Regions from separate parts of the Halalkalibacter sp. AB-rgal2 genome, predicted to be linked through region 2. Evidence: a T-box and tRNA genes for the amino acid it is inferred to sense, from the RefSeq annotation. Region 2 holds a T-box; the other holds one or more tRNA genes.
What was found. A T-box is a leader RNA that pairs with one kind of tRNA and senses whether it is charged. The one in region 2 lies ahead of ileS (isoleucine--tRNA ligase), so its partner is inferred to be a tRNA-Ile.

Region 1: it has a tRNA-Ile gene. The T-box ahead of ileS (isoleucine--tRNA ligase) is inferred to sense a tRNA for this amino acid. The anticodon was not compared.

What each region holds. Positions count from the first base shown of each region.
Region 1 covers NZ_JBGUAV010000003.1:68,702-79,366, reverse strand. The annotation lists gene ACERJO_RS03465 (DUF1189 domain-containing protein) at 1-277, opposite strand, end outside; gene ACERJO_RS03460 (Na/Pi cotransporter family protein) at 563-2,191, shown strand; tRNA gene ACERJO_RS03455 (tRNA-Asn) at 2,434-2,508, shown strand; tRNA gene ACERJO_RS03450 (tRNA-Met) at 2,512-2,588, shown strand; tRNA gene ACERJO_RS03445 (tRNA-Ile) at 2,609-2,685, shown strand; tRNA gene ACERJO_RS03440 (tRNA-Ser) at 2,696-2,788, shown strand; gene ACERJO_RS03435 (superoxide dismutase) at 3,024-3,632, shown strand; gene ACERJO_RS03430 (MFS transporter) at 3,776-5,071, shown strand; RNA gene ssrS (6S RNA) at 5,150-5,330, shown strand; gene ACERJO_RS03420 (peptidoglycan D,D-transpeptidase FtsI family protein) at 5,402-7,543, shown strand; gene ACERJO_RS03415 (hypothetical protein) at 7,614-8,102, opposite strand; gene ACERJO_RS03410 (hypothetical protein) at 8,102-8,479, opposite strand; gene ACERJO_RS03405 (sugar phosphate nucleotidyltransferase) at 8,953-9,657, shown strand; gene ACERJO_RS03400 (hypothetical protein) at 9,690-10,322, shown strand; gene rpmG (50S ribosomal protein L33) at 10,410-10,559, shown strand; gene ACERJO_RS03390 (5-formyltetrahydrofolate cyclo-ligase) at 10,632-10,665, shown strand, end outside.
Region 2 covers NZ_JBGUAV010000004.1:160,732-171,396, reverse strand. The annotation lists gene ACERJO_RS05275 (YggS family pyridoxal phosphate-dependent enzyme) at 1-250, shown strand, start outside; gene ACERJO_RS05270 (cell division protein SepF) at 268-717, shown strand; gene ACERJO_RS05265 (YggT family protein) at 735-986, shown strand; gene ACERJO_RS05260 (YlmH family RNA-binding protein) at 1,012-1,785, shown strand; gene ACERJO_RS05255 (DivIVA domain-containing protein) at 1,963-2,463, shown strand; T-box leader at 2,524-2,739, shown strand; gene ileS (isoleucine--tRNA ligase) at 2,787-5,555, shown strand; gene ACERJO_RS05245 (TraR/DksA C4-type zinc finger protein) at 5,671-6,423, shown strand; gene lspA (signal peptidase II) at 6,591-7,067, shown strand; gene ACERJO_RS05235 (RluA family pseudouridine synthase) at 7,067-7,981, shown strand; gene pyrR (bifunctional pyr operon transcriptional regulator/uracil phosphoribosyltransferase PyrR) at 8,195-8,731, shown strand; gene ACERJO_RS05225 (solute carrier family 23 protein) at 8,773-10,068, shown strand; gene ACERJO_RS05220 (aspartate carbamoyltransferase catalytic subunit) at 10,232-10,665, shown strand, end outside.

The sequences.
Region 1 (10,665 bases), on a different contig from region 2:
CTAGCTGATCGTTCTTTAATTGAAAATAGGGTGTGTCTTCTTCTAGTAGTAGTTCTCCATTCTCAATGGAAAACGATGGTAATCCTAAATGGATTGTATCTTTAAGTTGCTGCACGGAATGATAGATCGATGTATTCATGATAAAGAAATATGGAAGACTTGCTATGAGAACGAATAAAAACACATGACCAATGGTTGATGTAATTGGACGAAAGCGGCTATAAGCGATCACTTTAAATTGAGTAAGGCTTTTATAAAACCAACTGGAAAAATTCATACGACATTCCTTTCCGATTTAACGATACGAATATATATTATCAAAACTTTAACATATAGTCAGTTTTTAGTTATTAAAATGTGATCTTTTGATGAAAGTTGAGTTCGAAATGAACCATTTACATAGCTTCTTTTAAAATGGTAAAACTTATTTAAATTATTTCTCACTTTTGTGTTTACAAAACGTTATGTAATACTTAATAATAGACTAGGTGTCCATGTTGAGCTTTGTCGAAAAAATAGAAAAAAAGAAGCGACATGACTTTCAAATGAAGGGATGAGGATTTTGGATTTACAGACGCTCTTGTTCATGTTTTTTGGTGGTCTAGGAATTTTCTTATTCGGTATTAAATTTATGGGGGATGGTCTACAGAAGGTAGCTGGGGAGAGATTACGTGATATTCTAGACAAATTTACAACAAATCCTGTAATGGGGGTATTTGCAGGAATATTTGTAACCGTATTGTTACAAACAAGTACAGGAACGACTGTATTAACAATTGGATTAGTGAACGCCGGCTTTATGACATTAAAGCAAGCGATTGGCGTTATTATGGGGGCAAATGTAGGGACAACCGTTACAGCCTTCATTATTGGAATTAAAATTTCCGCTTATGCATTGCCGATTATCGCATGCGGTGCAGCGCTGATTTTTTTCTTTAAAAATAAAAAAGTAAACAACTTTGGACAAGTTATATTTGGTTTCGGAGCTTTATTCTACGGTCTTGAATTAATGGGTGATGGCTTGCGACCAATCCGTGACTTACAAGTGTTTGCTGATTTGACAGTAAGTATGAGCAATATGCCGCTCCTTGGGGTCTTAATCGGTACTATTTTCACCGTTGCGGTTCAAAGCTCAAGTGCCTCGATTGGGTTATTACAGCAGTTATATGAACAAGGGGCTATGGGATTAGATGCGGCATTGCCAGTCTTATTTGGTGATAATATCGGAACGACGATTACAGCGATATTAGCCTCAATTGGAGCGTCGATTGCAGCGAAACGTGCTGCGTTAACTCATGTCATTTTTAACTTAATTGGAACGATTATTGTGTTATTGTTGTTTATTCCATTCTACGAATTAGTATCGTACTTATCAGTAGAGCTTGGCTTAAATGAACGAATGCAAATTGCTTTTGCGCACGGTATTTTTAATGTGTCAAATACATTAATTCAGCTCCCATTCGTAGCCGTATTGGCGGTGATTGTGACGAAGCTTATACCAGGTGATGAGATCAACATTGAGTATAAAGCAAAGCATCTTGACCCTCGTTTCATCGGAAGTTCACCAGCTATTGCCTTAGGACAAGCGAAGCAGGAAGTGTTACGTATGGCTGAATTTTCAGAAAAAGGTCTACTTGAAGTTAGCCAATATTTGGTGAATGGCCAAAAGCGTCATGCTGAGATCGCTGTTCAATTTGAAGAAGCGATTAATAATTTAGACCGGAAAATTACCGATTACTTAATTCAAATTTCCTCTAGGTCGTTATCCGATCAAGATTCGAAGCTCCATTCGGTTTTAATGGATACGGTTCGCGATATTGAACGGATTGGTGATCACATTGAAAACATTGTAGAGCTTAAGGATTATCAAAAAGCAAACAAGGTCAATTTAACAGAAAGCGCAGTGGATGATTTAAAGGAAATGTGCGATTTAACTTTGTCAACACTAAAAGAAGCAATACAGTCACTAGAGCTTCTTGATCATGATATGGCGAATTCTGTCATTGAAAAGGAAGAGAAGATTGACAAGATGGAAAGAAAGCTAAGAAAGAAGCATATCCAACGTGTCAATGAAGGAAAATGTACAGGATCTGCCGGTATTGTTTTTGTTGATATTGTTAGTAATTTAGAGCGGATTGGTGATCATTCAGTTAATATTGCAGAAGCGGTTATCGCAGACGATCATCACTAATGACTTAATGAGTTGGAGGCGTCTAATAAAGGGTTATTTTGTATCTTTTTAGGACGTCTCTGTTATGGAAATTTAACGATTTTGTTGAGAGTTTTGAAAAAGTTGAGACGGTATTTTTTAAAAATGGTTGTCACTTCTAAGCATTTATGGTACTTTATGAAAGCAGTGTTAAACGAGTTTTGAAAAAATGATTGACACGTTAAATAGGTCATGTTATTATAATTCTTGTCTTTCTGAAATGTTCCACAGTAGCTCAGTGGTAGAGCTATCGGCTGTTAACCGATCGGTCGTAGGTTCGAATCCTACCTGTGGAGCCATGTGGCGGTGTAGCTCAGCTGGCTAGAGCGTACGGTTCATACCCGTGAGGTCGGGGGTTCGATCCCCTCCGCCGCTACCATTATACATAAAAAGAAATAAGGACCCTTAGCTCAGTTGGTCAGAGCAGTCGGCTCATAACCGATCGGTCGTAGGTTCGAGTCCTACAGGGTCCACCAACTTATTTATGGAGGAATACCCAAGTCCGGCTGAAGGGATCGGTCTTGAAAACCGACAGGCGGGTTAAACCGCGCGGGGGTTCGAATCCCTCTTCCTCCGCCATACTTAAGAAATCAGTAAAGCGCCTTAGAGGGGCTTTTTTTATTTTGTTTAAGGATAGACGTTCATGGGTATAGTAAAAAAGGTTTTCAAGTATTCATTGCCTCTTTTTAGATTCGTAAGCATTATTTGTTGCAACGATATTTAAATTTTGGTAATGTAAGTGTTGGAAAGACTTTTTAAACATTTTTGTTTATTAAGTTAACCTTAAAAAACTAGTTTGTAGGAGGAGATTTAAATGTCATACGAATTACCACAATTACCTTATGCAGCAAACGCGTTAGAACCACACATTGATGAAGCGACAATGAACATTCACCACGGAAAGCATCATAACACTTATGTAACTAAGTTAAATGATGCACTTAAAGGACATGATGAGCTTGCAAGTAAAAGTGTAGAGGAGCTAGTATCTAACCTTGATGCTGTTCCAGAAAGCATCCGTACAGCAGTTCGTAATAATGGTGGTGGTCACGCTAACCATACATTATTTTGGAAGCTCCTAAGCCCGAATGGTGGAGGCGCGCCAACAGGTGAGCTTGCAGCAGCCATTGATGAAGCGTTCGGAAGCTTTGACAAATTCAAAGAAGAATTTGCAAATGCTGGTGTAACTCGCTTTGGTTCAGGATGGGCTTGGTTAATTGTTGACGGCGGAAAGCTATCGATTACAAGTACTCCAAATCAAGATACACCATTAATGGAAGGAAAGACACCTGTTCTCGGATTAGATGTTTGGGAGCATGCATACTATTTAAATTATCAAAATCGTCGTCCAGACTACATAAGTGCATTTTGGAATGTAGTGAACTGGGACGAGGTTGCGAAGCTTTATAGCGCAGCAAAATAACAATGTATTTCGAGAGCTTGAGCCTTTGGCTTAAGCTCCTTTTTCGTTGTGGGCATTCATTCTTCTCGTAACTCTTCTTTGTATTTTCGTGTGTATAACGACTTTCTTACGTGACACACTATCTGTGAGGGTGGTGGAGATTCGTGAAGGTATCGTTTATAAAGAAGGTCATTGGAGATATAGAGGTAACACGTGATTTAGTTTTGTTATTAATAATTGGCGGGTTATACGCTTTAAGTGTAGCCTTATCAAATACATTTGTGAACGTGTATTTATGGAAGCAATCAGGTGAATTTATTGATTTGGCTTTGTATAATTTAGGCTCGGTCGTGATGCAACCTATTGCTTTCATTTTTGCTGGGAAAGTCGCAAAGAAAATCGACCGAGTTATCGTGTTGCGAGCAGGAGTTATAACATTGGCCGTCTTTTTTACGACTGTACTATTGCTAGGGGATCGAGCCAACTCGTATTTAATTTTGTTAGGTGTATTATTAGGGATGGGGTTTGGGTTTTATTGGCTAGCATTTAATGTGCTAACCTTTGAAATTACGGAGCCTGAAACAAGGGACTTTTTTAATGGCTTTTTAGGTCTTTTAACATCATTTGCTGGAATGATTGGACCGATTATGTCAGGTATTATTATTACTAAAATGAATAAATTCACCGGATATACGGTCATTTTTACGATATCATTAATTTTATTTGTCATTGCAGTATTAATGAGTTTTATGCTTAAGCGACGCTCTGCAGAAGGTCGTTTTTTTTTCAAACGGATTTTGGCAGAACGAAAAAAAAATCACAATTGGAAGCAAATATTACATGCTCATTTTTTTCAAGGGTTACGTGAAGGGACGTTTATGTTCGTCATAGTAGTATGGGTGTACATTGCAACGGGAAGTGAGCTAGCGATTGGTACATACGGACTCGTTGCATCAGGGGTGCAATTTCTTGCTTATTACGTTGTAACAAGAGTGATTAAGTCAACACGTAGAAAAAGGTTTATTTTCATTGGTGGGACTATTTTGTATTTAGCTATATTTATTATTGTCTTTGGAGACTTAACATTTACAAAACTAATCACATATGGGGTTATTATTTCAATGGCTTATCCATTACTATTAGTTCCGTATGTTTCGCTTACGTATGATGTAATTGGAAAGGGCTGGAAGGCCGCAGAGATGAGAGTTGAATACATTGTCGTGAGAGAATTATTTTTAAATACAGGTCGAATTGTATCAGTGTTAACGTTTATTGCAACGGTTACCTTTTTTTCGGAAGAAAGAGGTATTCCGATATTGCTCCTTATTTTAGGGGCAGGACATGCTGTGATATACTTCTTTATCCGAAAGGTTGATTTCAAGCCGAACAAGGGCGGAGACAATTATGCTTTCTCACGACAGGATAAAGGTGAGGGTGATTCAGGTAGTACAACAGTATAAAAATAACGATACAATGATAGCGTTTTCATTTGACAACCGTCAATCGAATGGTATAATAGAATCAAATAAGACAAATAACGTCGCCTGCCGTGTTAGTCAGCTTCTCCTTGTTTCGAACCTTGATTGAAAATAGGGAGTTCTATATTGAATGTTAGACAGTAAGCCAACGTGACTTGGACACTGGAAGACATTCTGCGAACACCCACCTACGAGTGTAGGTTCATGAAACAATTGAAGCAACGGCATACGCGGGTTACACTTTATGAACAGAATAGACACCTTAAGTGGGTGTCTATTCTGTTATGCAAGGAGGAACGGGATGTGGGGAGAATGAAGAAGGGCAAGAAAAAGCATCATGTTCCTGCACGCTTAAATGTACTCTTTTTCGCTGTATTCATTCTGTTTGCAGCATTAATACTGCGATTAGGAATGGTGCAAATCGTTGAAGGGGAAGAGTATGTGAAGGAATTGCAAAGAACGAGCAATGCGACAGCCCGCATTGATGCGCCTAGAGGGGTTATGTTTGATCGTTATGGTCATGTTGTTGTAGACAATGAATTAGAGCTATCTGTCACATATACAAACCCATCTGAGGGAACGAGTAATGTTGAATTAATGAGAATTGCGTCTGAGCTTTCTCCATTGTTAGAAATGGATGCAAGTCGTGTAACCGATCGTGATATACGTGATTATATTCTTATTAATATGAGTCAGGAAGATCGATTGGAATTAGTTCCAGCTGAAGAGCGTAGAGATTTAGATCATTCTGAAGAATATGTATTGGAAGTTGAAGCGATCACCGATGAAATGGTTGAAGCCGTTACTGAGCAAGAGCTGCAAACAATCGCTGTGTTTCGTGAAATGGTACGTGGTTATGCGAATACACCGCAACGAATTAAACGAGATATATCAGAAGATGAGGCACATGTCATTAGTGAAAATCTCTATCGCTTGGATGGCGTTGATATATTACGAGATTCACGACGTTCTTATGTATATGGAGAATCATTCCGGAGCTTCTTTGGCTCAACAGGTCAAATTCCGCGAGAGCGATTAGATGCTTTCCTTGCACGTGGGTATGACCGTTCGGATATTGTTGGAACGAGCTTTCTTGAAGCACAATATGAAAATGTGCTCCGTGGGCAGAAGGCTGTTGTCGAAAGTGTGATGACACAATCAGGAAACCAAACCGTTAATCGTGCTATTGAGGAACGAGAAGGACAAAGAGGGAATGATCTTGTTCTTACGCTAGATATGGAGCTACAGCAAGTCGTCGAGCAAGCGATTGAGAAACAAGTGACAACAGGTAATCCATTCTTATCAGATCGTGCGGCCTATGCGATCTTTATGGACCCGAAAACAGGTGATATCTTATCAATGGCTGGTTATTTCGATCCGCATGATAGTGAACGCTCGACGTATGCTGATCATCTCGGTGCTGTGAACAAAGTATTTGAAATGGGTTCATCTATTAAAGGAGCGAGTGTACTAACAGGGTATCAAGAGGGGATTATTTCACCTGGTGATCAATTGAACGACCGAATTATTCGTCTTAATGATGGGCAAGGAGGTTTTATTGAGAAAAGCTCAATTAACCGAAATACGCATGGTTGGGTTAGTGACCGTCGTGCGCTCGAGGTGTCGTCAAACGTTTACATGTTTGAAATCGGTCTTCGAATGGCTGGCTGCTATAACTCTAATACGGCAAGCTGCTCGTTTCCGACAGCAACTACTCATCAAGCGTTTGACCGTGCTCGATATAACTTCAGTCAATTTGGTCTAGGGACAGAGACGGGGGTAGATTTACCATCTACATCAAATGGTCTCCACGGGTCGGAATTAAACCCAGGTAATTTAGCCGATTTTATGATTGGTCAATTTGATACGTATACGACCTTACAATTAGCGCAGTATGTCTCAACGATTGCTAATGACGGCTACCGGATGCAGCCAAGACTCGTCAGTGAAATAAGAGAGCCTGTCGCGGACCGAAATGAATTAGGAGCGATTATTCAACAGTTTGAACCGAAATTATTAAATCGGATTAATAATACAGACGATGAAATTGCACAAGTACAACGTGGGTTCCGCGATGTTGTAACTAATTCAGGAGGTACTGGCTATCGAAATCTCAGCAGCACCTCTTATAATTTAGCTGCTAAGACAGGAACGGCCCAAGTACGAGTAGCCGTAGGAGAGCCTGGAAATCGCCGAGCTGTAGATGGGAATAATCAAACGTTAGTCGGTTACGCCCCATATGATGATCCGGAAATAGCCTTTGCGATTGTTGTTCCGCAAGTGAAGTTAAATAATCAAGGTGGACGAGGCGGAATGGCACAAGAGATTGCTAAGGACGTTTTAGATTGGTACTTTGAACGTGAGGACTCGATGCGTCATGGACCGGTCAAGCCAGATGCACCACTCTTAGAGAATGTCGATAGTGATGAGGAAGATCCTGATGTAATTGAATAGTTGTAAAAAAAGAAGAGTGCTAATTAAGACACTCTTCTTTTTTACGACGTAATTAGTACTTATACTCATTCTATGTCATTAACTCGACAATTTCCTCGATCGTCATATCACTCGTTACCTCATACTGTCCGGTTCGTAGACGGTGAGAGAGCTGTTCGTTTTGTACATAGGAAAGTAAGTCTTGCTCGTTATTAATAATACGCCCACGTACTAATTGTTCAGCGACATCATAGCTAGTCATACCTTGAGAAATCTCCAGAATCATGACGTAGGTCGTCTGTCTTTCATGCTCATTCTCTTCAGTTCTATCTTCTTGTTCGTCTAACTGTGCATGTAGCTCAGCGAACTCATCTTCAGATATGACAACATACTGCTCTTGTTCGAGCTGTTCAATTAATTGTGTCGTTGAAAGTTCTTCATGAGAAGTTAGTGGTGCTTCACGGTCTTCTTCAGCATCTGTCACTTCCTCTTGACTATGAGAAACGTACAGAGCTCCACCGATAAGTGCCGTTGCTAGAAATAGTCCACCAGCAAACTGCTGTAACCCTTTTGCTGCCATTACAATTCCTCCTTCTCCTGCAGTTCGGTAATATAAGGACGTAATAAGCGTTCGACTTCGATAACGGTTAAGCCTGTTTCCTCTGCGATACTTTCCAATTCTAATTCTTGATTAAATAAACCTATGACCTCACGGAGAAGTTGCTGCTGTGAGCTTGACTTTGCCTTTTGGACAAAAGCTGACTGCTGCTCATTTAAACGAGTTTGACTTTCTAGCTCATCGACTCTTTTCTTAAGCTTGTACAATTCTTGCATATGACGAATGGAAAGCTCTTCTATTTGCTGCTCTAATTCGACTGTTCGATCCTTCTTCATGAATGATAGGATAAAGAGAAGGAATGAGCAGCTAAATAATGCGATTATCATGATTTCTACCATAACTTTTTGTTGTCCTCTCTTTCTGTTCACACTTCTATCATTATACATCTATTAGCCTATGACGAGAAACCCCGATTTTCATTAACAAAATTCTCGGTTTCGTCGATTCTCATCCTAAAACGACTTTGTTTTTTGACAAGAGGTTGCATGCGAATGATGACGAATAATTTTTTTTCCGTTTGCGTGCATCGTTCTATTAAGCATATGACAAAAAAAGACAGATTGACCTCCTTGTTCCTCTATCTAGTGGACGGTATGATGAATATACATCGTAATTGAATGACAAAAAAAAAGAGGGTACTGAAAAAGTTAAGTTTCAATGAGCGAACCTGTTGCCTATTTAAAAGCTTGATACGAGTGAACTTCTCTTATTAAGCGAGCAACGAGTGAAGCCATTGCTAATCAAATGAAAGGTTTTGAAAAAGTCGATTTGTACTTTTTCAGTAGTCTCAAATAACTAGAGGAGGCTTCTTATGAAAGCAGTGATTATGACAGATGGTCGGATGAACGAGTTACATCCATTTACAAGCTCAGTTCCTAAATCAATGCTCCCATTATTACAAAAGCCCATTTTAGAATATATGATAGCTTGGTTAAAGCAACATCGTATCTATGAAATTGTCATCATCGGTTTTGATCGCTTAGCCCATCTGAATGAGTATTTTGGAGATGGAAGAAAGTTTGGTTGTCATATTACTTATTTGAACGTTGATCAAGAGCCCAAGAGTGTCAATTCCTTCGAATGGTTGAGGGAGGTAGCTAGCGAGACCATTGTGTTCTTAAATGATGTGTGTTTGACCGAGATGAACCTGCGAGAAGCCATTCACGTTCATATGATTCGCAAAAGTCCATGCACCATATTAACGAAAGAGTCCGTGAAAGTGAAAGAAAAGCCTCTTATGACAACGACAAATACGGGTCAATTTGTTCAGGTGAAACATGATGGTATGGCAAATCAACGTATACCTATTCATACGATTAATACGGACATATACATCATAGAACCCGGTTGGATAAATTCCTTAAAGACATTGATTTTGAATGGCTTTAACAAGGTGGAAAGCCCCATTTATGGTTGTTACGTTACAGGCTATTGGCGGCCGATTAAAGCGGTTCATCATTACAGACAAGCACAAAAAGATCTGTTGTACAAAGGTTTTTCAGATCGAGTGTGTTAAATGGCGACAAATAAAAGCGGGAGGTAGCTACAATGAATATGGAATGGTTTACAATTATTCGATCATTAGGTATATGGTTAGATGGACAAGTATCATGGTTGAAATCGAAAGAGTGGAATGTTTCGTTGCAACAAGGAAAAGGAACGGAAAGTCCAGTATTAAATGCCTATCATCGTTTTTGGCACATACAAGTAACGATTGTAAAAGATCTTGCAAGCTCATGGGAGCTGTCTGAATTAACGTTCATTGTGAAAAACGGCACAAAAAAATCACAGCAAGTTCGCGTTATTGTGAAAAAAGAGCAATATGTAACAGAAGGAATCCCTGTTTCGATGGTCTCTCGAACGAAGCAATCCATTGTTACGTATGAACGAGACCGTGTAACGCTTCTGTCAACGTCTTTTTTTCAAGATCATCGTTATCAATTAGCAGTTGGAAATGAGAAATCTATATGGAATGAAGCGCTTGGTGTATTAACGTTATCACCGATTTGGCGTGGAGAGCATTCACGAATGGCAGTGATTAATATCGATCTTGAAGGCTATGGGGAGAGGATTGGTCGAATTTGGTATATAACTGGACATTGTGAGGAGGAGTTATACAATCGTCACATGGAAAAATGGATGGCGCAGCACGACACAACATCGAAACAGCAATTATCCTAACTCCTTAATGAAAAAGAACTTGATCCTTGCTGAAAGTTTTGCTATTATATTCAAGTATGAACTAAGCACAGTTTGGAGGGATATCACATGCGTGTACAAGTAACTCTTGCTTGCACTGAGACAGGCGATCGCAATTATATTACGACTAAAAATAAACGTACAAATCCTGAGCGTATCGAATTTAAGAAATATAGCCCAAGATTAAAGCGTCATACGCTTCACCGCGAAACAAAGTAAGCAGCTGGATTTTCCACTGCTTCTTTTTTCTTATAGATAGATATAGGGCTACCTTGACATAAGAGGGAGAGGGTGACGTTAGTGGACAGTAAGCAGGTGATTCGCA
Region 2 (10,665 bases):
AACGTTAATGGAATATAAGGGGATAGAAGTCATAGGTTTAATGACGATGGCTCCTTACTATGATGACCAAGAACAAACTCGTCCTATTTTTCGGAAATTGAGAGAACTTCGTGACCAAATACGACAAAAAAAATGGTCGCACGCTCCATGCCATGAATTATCAATGGGAATGTCGAATGATTATAGAATAGCTCTTGAGGAAGGAGCGACATTTATTCGGATTGGCACTGCACTAGTTGGAAAAGAATGAAAAAAGGAGAGGTTACTGTGGGAATGAAATCGAAATTCAAACGTTTTTTTGAACTTGATGATCATTATGAAGAAGTAGAAGAAATGACGGAGCCTCAGCAAGAGGAAATAGAAGCTCCACAGCGTAGGTCTCGCTCCAATCAAACGAAGTCACAACAAAATCAACAAAATGTTGTTAGTTTACAAAGTATTCAAAAGGGTGCAAAAATGATTTTATTAGAACCGAGGACGTATGATGAGGCACAAGAAATTGCTGATCATCTGAAGAATCGCAAAGCTGTCATAATTAATTTGCAACGTATCTCGCACGATCAAGCAAAACGAATTGTTGATTTTTTAAGTGGGACTGTTTATGCGATTGGAGGAGACATTCAAAAAGTTGGGACGCATATCTTCTTATGTACACCAGACAATGTTGATGTAACTGGGTCCATAACGGAAATGATTCAAGAGCAATTTGAAGGATAAAAAGGTGGTGAATTTAGATGAGTGGGATTGGCAGTTTATTAATGTTGTTATTAACCATTTACTCTTATATGGTCATTGCATATATTTTGATGTCTTGGTTTCCCAATGCACGAGAGTCATCAATTGGACAAATGATAGGTCAGTTAGTGGAGCCTTTCTTGGAGCCTTTTCGCAAGATTATTCCTCCATTAGGAATGATTGATATTTCTCCCATTGTCGCAATTCTTGCGTTACACTTTGCGAGAATGGGGATTGCAGCTATTTTTTAAATGAGCTGATGGAAGTGGTGACTTCATGAGTATTTACCAACATTTCAGAGAGAATGAATGGACATTTGTTGATCAAGCATTAGAATGGCAGCAAGATGCCAAATTACGTTATCGAGAAAGATTAACTGATTTTCTTGACCCGAGACAACAAGAGATCTTACAAAGTGTCATCGGTCAGGATGACGAGGTAAATCTCTCTTTTCTAGGAGGTTCGCCTTTTTCTGAGAGAAAGCGTGCATTCGTTGCACCTTCTTATATTCAGACTATTGAAGAGGACTTTAAGCTTTCACTATGTATTATTCGATATCCTTCTAAATTTGTTTCGCTTGAGCATCGTGATGTATTAGGGGCATTAATGAATGTCGGTCTTAAGCGTGAAAAATTCGGAGATATTGTTATTGGTGACGGCTATGTACAAGTGATTATTGCCGAGGAAATTGAAGATTTTATCATTGCAAATGTTAAAATGATTGGAAAGGCGTCGGTATCACTCGAACGAAGACCTATATCTGAACATGAGAAAAATGAAGAAGTTTGGGATGAACAAACAACGACGATTTCGTCTCTTCGGTTAGATGCGGTTTTGGCTCAAATTTATAAGCTATCTCGTTCTAAAGTACTTCCAATTATTGAGAAAGGCCTTGTTAAAGTGAATTTTAAAACAATTGATCAGCAGTCCTTTCTGCTAGAAGCAGGTGATCAATTGTCAGTAAGGGGATTTGGTCGATCCAAGCTTATAAAAGTTGAAGGAAGAACGAAGAAGGATAAGTACAGGCTTCGTTTTGGTCGACTTTCATAATATAATGAAGTAAAAGAGGTCGTTCAAAAAGTATCAAAAAATATGGCGATGGCTCTGTTCGCTACGCGTCTTGTGATGAGAAAACCGCCATTTTGAACAACCTCTAAAAGGATTTTCGAAATAAATGTCGAATAAAGTGTAAGTAGACAAGTAAGCAACTAACTAGGAGGTGGCGATATGCCTTTAACGCCTTTAGATATTCATAATAAGGAATTCACTAGAGGATTTCGTGGATATGATGAAGATGAAGTAAATGAATTTTTGGATCAAGTTATTAAGGATTATGAGGCTGTATTGAAAGAGAAGAAGGATTTATTTGAGCAATTGACAACTCTTGAGGAGAAGCTTGGTCACTTCCAAGATATGGAGGAGACGCTTAATAAATCGATCTTAATCGCTCAAGAAACGGCTGAGGAAGTAAGAAGAAATGCTCAAAAGGAAGCACAATTAATTGTGAAGGAAGCAGAAAAAAATGCTGACCGGATTATAAATGATGCGTTGTCTAAATCACGTAAAGTGATGATGGATATGGAAGAGCTGAAAAAGCAAGCTTCTGTATATAAGATGCGTTTTAAAATGTTAATTGAAGCGCAGCTTGAAATGCTTCGAACTGAGGATTGGAAAGAAATGACTGCAACCGTTGATGATGAAGAGGAAAAGACTAGTTATACTGAATAATAACTTGATCTTCATTCATGTCTGACTTATAATTACTTCATTCGTTTAAACAAAATAAAAGTAAACACAATGATAAGGAAGAGTACAGTATGTTTCATGTACGTAGCGATTCAGGGATGGTGAAAGCCTGATTACATAGCATATTGGAAAATCACCCTTTAGTATTGCGCTGAACGCTATAGTAAGCTGCAACGTCTCATTCACGTTAAGAATGCTTGAGTGGAAAGGTTACCTTTTCATGAGGGTGGTACCACGGGTTAACTTCTCGTCCCTTTTTTAGGGGTGAGGAGTTTTTTGATTTTCAAAATTAAGGAGTTGGAAAAATGGAATACAAAGAAACATTACTTATGCCCAAAACGGCATTCCCAATGAGAGGGAATTTGCCGAATCGTGAGCCAGAGCGTCAAAGTATTTGGAATGAACAAAACATTTATGAAAAAGTACAAGAACGTACGAAAGGCCGACCTCTATTTGTCTTACATGATGGTCCTCCTTATGCAAATGGGGATATTCATATGGGCCATGCACTAAATAAAATCTTGAAAGATTTTATCGTGCGTTATAAATCAATGAGTGGCTTTCATGCTCCTTACGTACCAGGATGGGATACACATGGACTTCCAATTGAAACAGCATTGACGAAAAACGGTAAAGTGAAGCGTAAGGAGATGAGTGTAGCTCAATTTAGAAAGCTTTGTGAAGAGTATGCACTTAAGCAAATTGCTCGCCAACGTGAACAATTTATGCGTTTAGGTGTTCGTGGAGATTGGTGGAATCCTTATATTACGCTAGATAAAGGGTATGAGGCACAACAAATAAAAGTGTTCGGTGATATGGCGAAGAAAGGGTACATTTATAAAGGGAAGAAGCCCGTTTATTGGTCACCATCATCTGAGTCAGCTCTAGCTGAAGCTGAAATTGAATACCACGATAAACGTTCACCCTCCATTTATGTTGCCTTTTCTGTAAAAGAAGGTGGGGACGTATTAGACGGTGATGAAAAAATCATTATTTGGACAACAACACCTTGGACGATTCCTGCTAATTTAGGGATTGCTGTACATCCTGATTTAACATATGTAGTTGTACTAGTAAATCATCAAAAATATGTCGTTGCGGAAGGATTACTTGAAACGCTAGCAAATGAATTTGAATGGGAGCAATATGAAGTAACGAAAACAATGAAAGGCTCTCAGTTAGAAAACGTCGTTGCAGAACATCCGATTTATAAACGCGACTCACTCGTCATCTGTGGAGATCATGTCACATTAGATGCTGGTACTGGTTGTGTTCACACAGCTCCAGGACATGGTGAAGAGGATTACATTGTCGGACAAAAGTATGGTTTAGATATCCTTTGCCCAGTTGATGACAAAGGATATATGACTGATGAAGCTCCTGGTTTTGAAGGCTTGTTCTATGATGAAGCGAATAAACCGATTACCCAAAAATTAGATGAGCTCGGTTCGTTAATGAAGCTAACGTTTATTACACATTCGTATGCGCATGATTGGAGGACGAAGAAGCCGGTTATTTATCGTGCAACGGCTCAATGGTTTGCTTCAATTGAACAATTCCGGGATCAACTGTTAAAAGCTGTTGAAGAGGTCGATTGGATTCCGAAGTGGGGCGAGACTCGTTTATTTAATATGGTACGTGATCGAGGCGACTGGTGTATATCTCGTCAACGTGCTTGGGGTGTACCAATTCCTGTGTTTTACGGCGAAGATGGAGAGCCAATTATTACGGATGAGACAATTAATCATATCGTCAAGTTATTTAGAGAGCATGGTTCGAATGTTTGGTTCGAATGGGATACGGAACAACTTTTACCAGAAGGGTTCACGTCTTCTCATAGTCCAAATGGAACATTTACTCGTGAAATGGATATTATGGATGTTTGGTTTGATTCAGGCTCTTCTCATCAGGCTGTTCTTGAGGAACGTAAAGAGCTTGATCGACCCGCAGATTTGTACTTGGAAGGCTCTGACCAATATCGAGGCTGGTTTAACTCATCGCTTTCTACGGCTGTAGCAGTGACTGGAAAAGCACCTTATAAGGGCGTGTTAAGTCACGGCTTTACACTTGATGGAGAAGGTCGTAAAATGAGTAAATCAATTGGAAATGTAGTCATTCCTAACGATGTTATGAAGCAGCTTGGAGCTGATATTTTACGCTTATGGGTAGCGTCGGTTGATTATCAAGCAGATGTACGTGTTTCTGATAAAATATTAAAGCAAGTATCTGAGTCCTATCGAAAAATTCGAAATACTTTTCGATTTTTATTAGGAAATTTGCATGATTTTAATCCGAGCGCTCATCGTGTTGAAACGGAGCAACTTAGAGAAGTTGATCTATTTATGCTCGTCAAACTAAACAATGTGATTGAAAAAGTAACAGAATCATATGAGCATTATCAGTTTTCGACGGTTTATCATACTATTCATAACTTCTGTACCATTGAATTAAGTTCATTTTACATGGATATGGCAAAGGATACGTTATATATTGAGCATGCTAATCATCCAGCACGAAGAGCGATTCAAACAGTGATGCATGAAGTGCTTATTGCATTAACGAAGCTCGTTTCACCAATCTTGTCACATACAGCAGATGAAGTATGGGAGCACATACCTAATGTTGAAGAAGAAAGTGTTCAATTAACGGATATGCCTCAAGTTCAAGCGTTCAATGATGTAGAAGGTCTAGAGAAAAAATGGGATCAGTTTATGGAGATACGAGATGACGTTCTAAAAGGATTAGAGCAAGCTCGAAATGAAAAGAAAATAGGGAAATCATTAACAGCTGCTATTACGCTATATGCAAGTGGTCCTGTCAGTGATTTATTACGTTCGATTGAAAACCTTGAAAAGCTCTTTATCGTTTCGAGCGTGAAAATGGCTGGTGAAGTAAATGAAGCACCAAGCTCGGCGACGACTTTTGAACAATTAGCCATTTCCGTTGAGCAAGCTGAAGGTGAGACGTGTGAGCGCTGTTGGGTTGTATCGACTACAGTAGGCGCTTCCGCTGAGCATCCTACCTTATGCTCTTCTTGTGCCGAAACGGTGAAAACGTACTACGCAAATGAATAAATATTTTGGGAACGGCTAGCATAACGCTAGTCGTTTTTTTAATTAGGAAATTATAAGTAGGTATCGTTCGTGTTCTTGAAAAGTTAATATTAAGACATAGGTGTGTAAATATACCATGTTAAATCTTACTTGGCTATCGTTACGGTCATTGGTGAAACTATACAATGACGTCATTAGATTTGATGTCAATGTAACAACTGGGGGAATCGAGATAATGGACTATACTTCTTTAAAGCAACAATTGCTGCAACGAAAACAAAAGGTTGAGGCACGAATTAAAGAAAGCTTCTCTGATGAAGAGAAAGAGTCTCTTTCTTATTCGACTGGTGAGTTATCACAATATGATAACCATCCCGCTGATACTGCTACAGATCTGTACGAAAGAGAAAAGGATGCAGCATTAATGGAGCAGCTCGAGCATGAGCATGAGGAAATTGAGCATGCCCTAGCTAAATTTGATAAAGGAACGTATGGGATTTGTGAGGAGACAGGAAAAGAAATCCCATATGAACGACTTGAGGCACAACCGACTGCAAGAACGGTTATTGAAAAAGGAGAGAAGGGAATGATGGATTCTTCTCATCCAGCTGAAGAGGATGTGCTTCAAGGCTTTAACACCTTTAATTTTGACCATTTATCGAAAGAAACAGAATTTGATGCGGAAGATTCCTATCAAGCTGTTGCATCATTTAATGAGAATTCGATGATCTTTGAAGACTCTTCATTCATGGATCAAGATGAATTAATTGGCTATGTTGAGGAGATTGAAGGCTTTCTTTCGACTGGTATTGAGGGGTATTCAGGATCGGAAAATGTCCAGTTCCAACGAAATGTTCATTATGATCATTATTTAAATGGACAAAATTAGATAGAAAGCAGGCTCAAAGGATTATTTGAACTTTTGAGTCTGCTTTCGTAAAACAAAGGACACAAAAAAGTGATAAGCCAAATTTTTTCAGTGCCCTTCCTGCTTGTCGCTTGGCGGTATGATATAATAACTAAAGTTAACCATTTTATCGTAGTGGAGGGGTAGGTTTGAACGTATTAAAATATTATGCTTTAACACTCGCCATCATTTTATTGGATCAGTTAACGAAATGGATCGTTGTTAAAGAAATGGAAGTCGGAGAACGAATTAGATTAATTGAAAATGTCCTTTATTTCACATCCCATCGTAATCAGGGGGCAGCATTTGGGATTTTACAAGGTCAAATGTGGTTCTTTTATATCGTGACGATTGTTGTTGTCATTGGCATCGTTTATTATATGAAAAAAGAGGGATCTAAAAGTGTTATGATAGGCATTTCACTCGGATTCATTCTTGGTGGCGCACTTGGGAATTTTATCGATCGTGTACTTCGAGGAGAAGTCGTTGACTTTATTGATACATACATATTTGGATATAATTTTCCGATCTTTAATGTTGCTGATTCTGCCCTCTGTGTAGGTGTTGGAATTCTCTTTATCAAGATGATTGCGGATGAACGGAAACAGAAAAAGGAGAGAACGTAATGGAGCAGCATGAATGGACTGTCACAGCTGAAGAACATGGAGAACGTATTGACAAGGTGTTAACAGCTAATGAGAAAAAATGGTCTCGAACTCAAGTTCAGCAATGGATTAATAATGACCATATTAACGTAAATGGGAAGCCGGTAAAAAGAAATTATAAAGTGTCAGCAAATGATCATATTACTTTAACGATTCCTGAACCTGAAGAATTAGAAGTCGTTGCTGAGAATATACCAATTGAAATCGTCTATGAAGATGAAGATGTGATCGTCGTGAATAAACCACGAGGAATGGTTGTACATCCAGCCCCAGGTCATTCATCTAGAACGCTAGTTAATGCGCTTATGTATCATTGCCAAGACTTATCAGGTATTAATGGGGTCATTAGACCTGGAATTGTTCATCGAATTGATAAAGATACTTCAGGGCTTTTAATGGTCGCAAAAAATGACCATGCACATGAATCGTTAGTCAATCAATTGAAGAAGAAAACAACTAAGCGTATATATAAAGCGATCGTTCATGGCGTTATTCCACATCAACATGGTACGATAGATGCTCCGATTGGCCGTGATTATACAGATAGACAAAAGATGACCGTCACTGAGAAAAATAGTAAAGATGCTGTTACTCACTTTACAGTTTTAGAGACGTTTAAAAATTTCTCCTATGTCCAATGTGAGTTGGAAACGGGTAGAACGCACCAAATTCGTGTACATATGAAGTATATTGGCTACCCATTAGCGGGTGATCCCAAATATGGTCCGAAACGTAAATCACTACAAATAAATGGTCAAGCGCTTCATGCTGAGGTTCTTGGGTTTACCCATCCTCGTACTGGTGAAGATCTATTATTTGAAGTTCCTATTCCTCCAGATATGAGTGAACAATTAACGTTTCTTCGATCACAATAGTCGAAAAAAGTCGTTGACATTTTGACACATCTCGTTCATACTATGAGTAATTAAATAAGTCCTTTAACATCAGTCCCGTGAGGCTGAGAAGGAAGTCGGAAACAAACCGTAGGCATTTACTAATTAAACAAGACCTACGTATGTTTGCAAAGCCCTCTCATGCCTAAATTTTGGTATGAGAGTTTTTTTGTATGTATAGAAAAGGAGGCCAATATGTCACGTATCATTTTAGATGAACAGGCAATTAGAAGAGCCATCACACGAATCGCACATGAGATTATTGAACGTAACAAAGGTGTCGAAAATTGTGTCTTAATCGGCATCAAAACGAGAGGGATTTATATTGCTAACCGTCTAGCTGAGAGAATTGAGCAAATCGAAGGTGTTTCGGTTCCGGTTGGTGAGGTTGATATTACACTATATCGTGATGATTTAACGAAGAAATCACCTACAGAAGAGCCGATTTTACAAGGGACGGATATAAATGTTGATATAAATAATCGAAAAGTGATTCTAATTGATGATGTCCTTTATACGGGTAGAACGGTTCGTGCAGCTCTCGATGCATTAGTTGATTTAGGAAGGCCTGCACAAATTCAATTGGCCGTTTTAATTGACCGCGGTCACCGAGAATTACCGATTCGTCCAGATTATGTTGGAAAGAATGTACCAACGTCGAAAAGTGAAATCATCGCGGCTAAATTAAATGAAATTGATGATGTAGATGAAGTGACGATCGAACATAAATAAAAATAGTGATTGTAGAAAAGAGACAAGTAGGGGGATATACAATGGCATCAAATCATGAAATTGGCATTCAGGAGAAACCAAGGTTAGATAAATGGGTCGTATTAAGTATCCAGCATTTATTTGCCATGTTTGGAGCAACGATATTAGTTCCGTTTTTAGTCGATCTAAGTCCTTCAGTAGCATTGCTTTCAAGTGGTTTAGGAACAATTGCTTATTTACTCATAACTAGAGGTCAAGTTCCTGCTTACTTAGGATCATCCTTTGCCTTTATTGCACCGATCATTTCAGCAATGGCAATTGGTGGTCCAGAAGGGGCGATGGTTGGTAGCTTTTTTGCTGGGATCGTATACGGGATCGTTGCATTAGTTATTAAAACCATTGGAGTAAAGTGGATTATGAACATCCTCCCTCCTATAGTAGTTGGACCAGTCATAATGGTCATTGGATTAGGGCTAGCAGGTGTTGCTGTTGATATGGCGATGAATGATCAAGGAACCGGGGAATACAATGGAACGTTCTTATTTGTAGCACTCGTTTCTCTTGGGATAACCGTTCTAGCTTCGATTTTCTTCAAGGGATTCTTTAGTTTAGTCCCCATTTTGTTCGGGATTGTCGGTGGGTATATCACATCATTGATTGTAGGAATTGTTGATTTCACCCCTGTTAAAGAGGCAGATTTCATTTCTGCACCTGAGGTGATCGTTCCATTTGTCACGTATACACCTAGTTTAAGTTGGACGATTTTGTTCATTATGGTACCGATTGCTGTCGTAACGATTTCTGAACATATTGGAGATCAGATGGTACTTAGTAAGGTGGTCGGTCGAAACTTTATTAAAAAGCCAGGTTTACATCGCTCATTATTGGGGGATGGAGTAGCAACAATTATTGCTTCGTTAATTGGTGGTCCACCTAATACAACTTATGGTGAGAACATTGGTGTTCTAGCGATTACGAGAGTATTTAGTGTGTTTGTTATTGCAGGTGCGGCAGTCATTGCAATCTTCCTATCATTTATTGGTACGTTTGCGGCGTTTATTGAATCGATTCCAACAGCCGTCATGGGCGGTGTATCGATCTTACTGTTTGGTGTCATTGCATCATCTGGTTTAAGAATGTTAATTGATAATAAGATTAATATTGGGGAGAAGCGTAACTTAATTATTTCTTCCATTATACTAGTCGTTGGAATTGGTGGAGCTGTCATTCAAGTAAATGAGCATATCGAAATCCCTGGTATGGCTTTAGCAGCAATTATTGGTATTATCCTGCATCAAGTATTACCAAATAAAGAAGTTAGCTATGGAAAGAAATCGATGTTTGAGACAGATGAATAGAAGATCCTTTTAAAAGAAGTACAGAGAGACTTCAAAAGGTGTTACGTTTTGAAGAGGGAACTCCCTCTCTCATTTCTAATACCCTGAGAAGCGTACTCTCAGGGTATTTTTTTACAGAAAAGCTTAAACACAAGGTAAGAATTTTAAAAAGGGGATGATGAGTATGATGACAGCAATGGAGTTGCAACAAAGAGGAGATCTTTTAACGTTAGATAATATGACTACTATGGAAATTATACAACTGCTAGGAGAAGCTGAACAATTTGCTACAGGTTATGAATGGACAACGAATCAACAAGCTGTCGTTGCGAATTTATTCTTTGAGCCTAGTACGAGAACACGTTATAGCTTTGAAGTAGCGCAAAAGCTTCTCGGATTTCATGTCTTATCCTTTAGTGAAGAGTCATCAAGCGTTCAAAAGGGAGAGTCTTTGTTAGATACGGTGAAAACTTTTGAGTCGATTGGGGCTAATGTCTTAGTCATTCGTCATCCAGAAAATGAATATTACGAACAAATTAAAGATCAATTATCCATTCCGATAGTAAATGGAGGTGATGGTAGTGGACATCACCCGACTCAATCATTACTTGATATGCT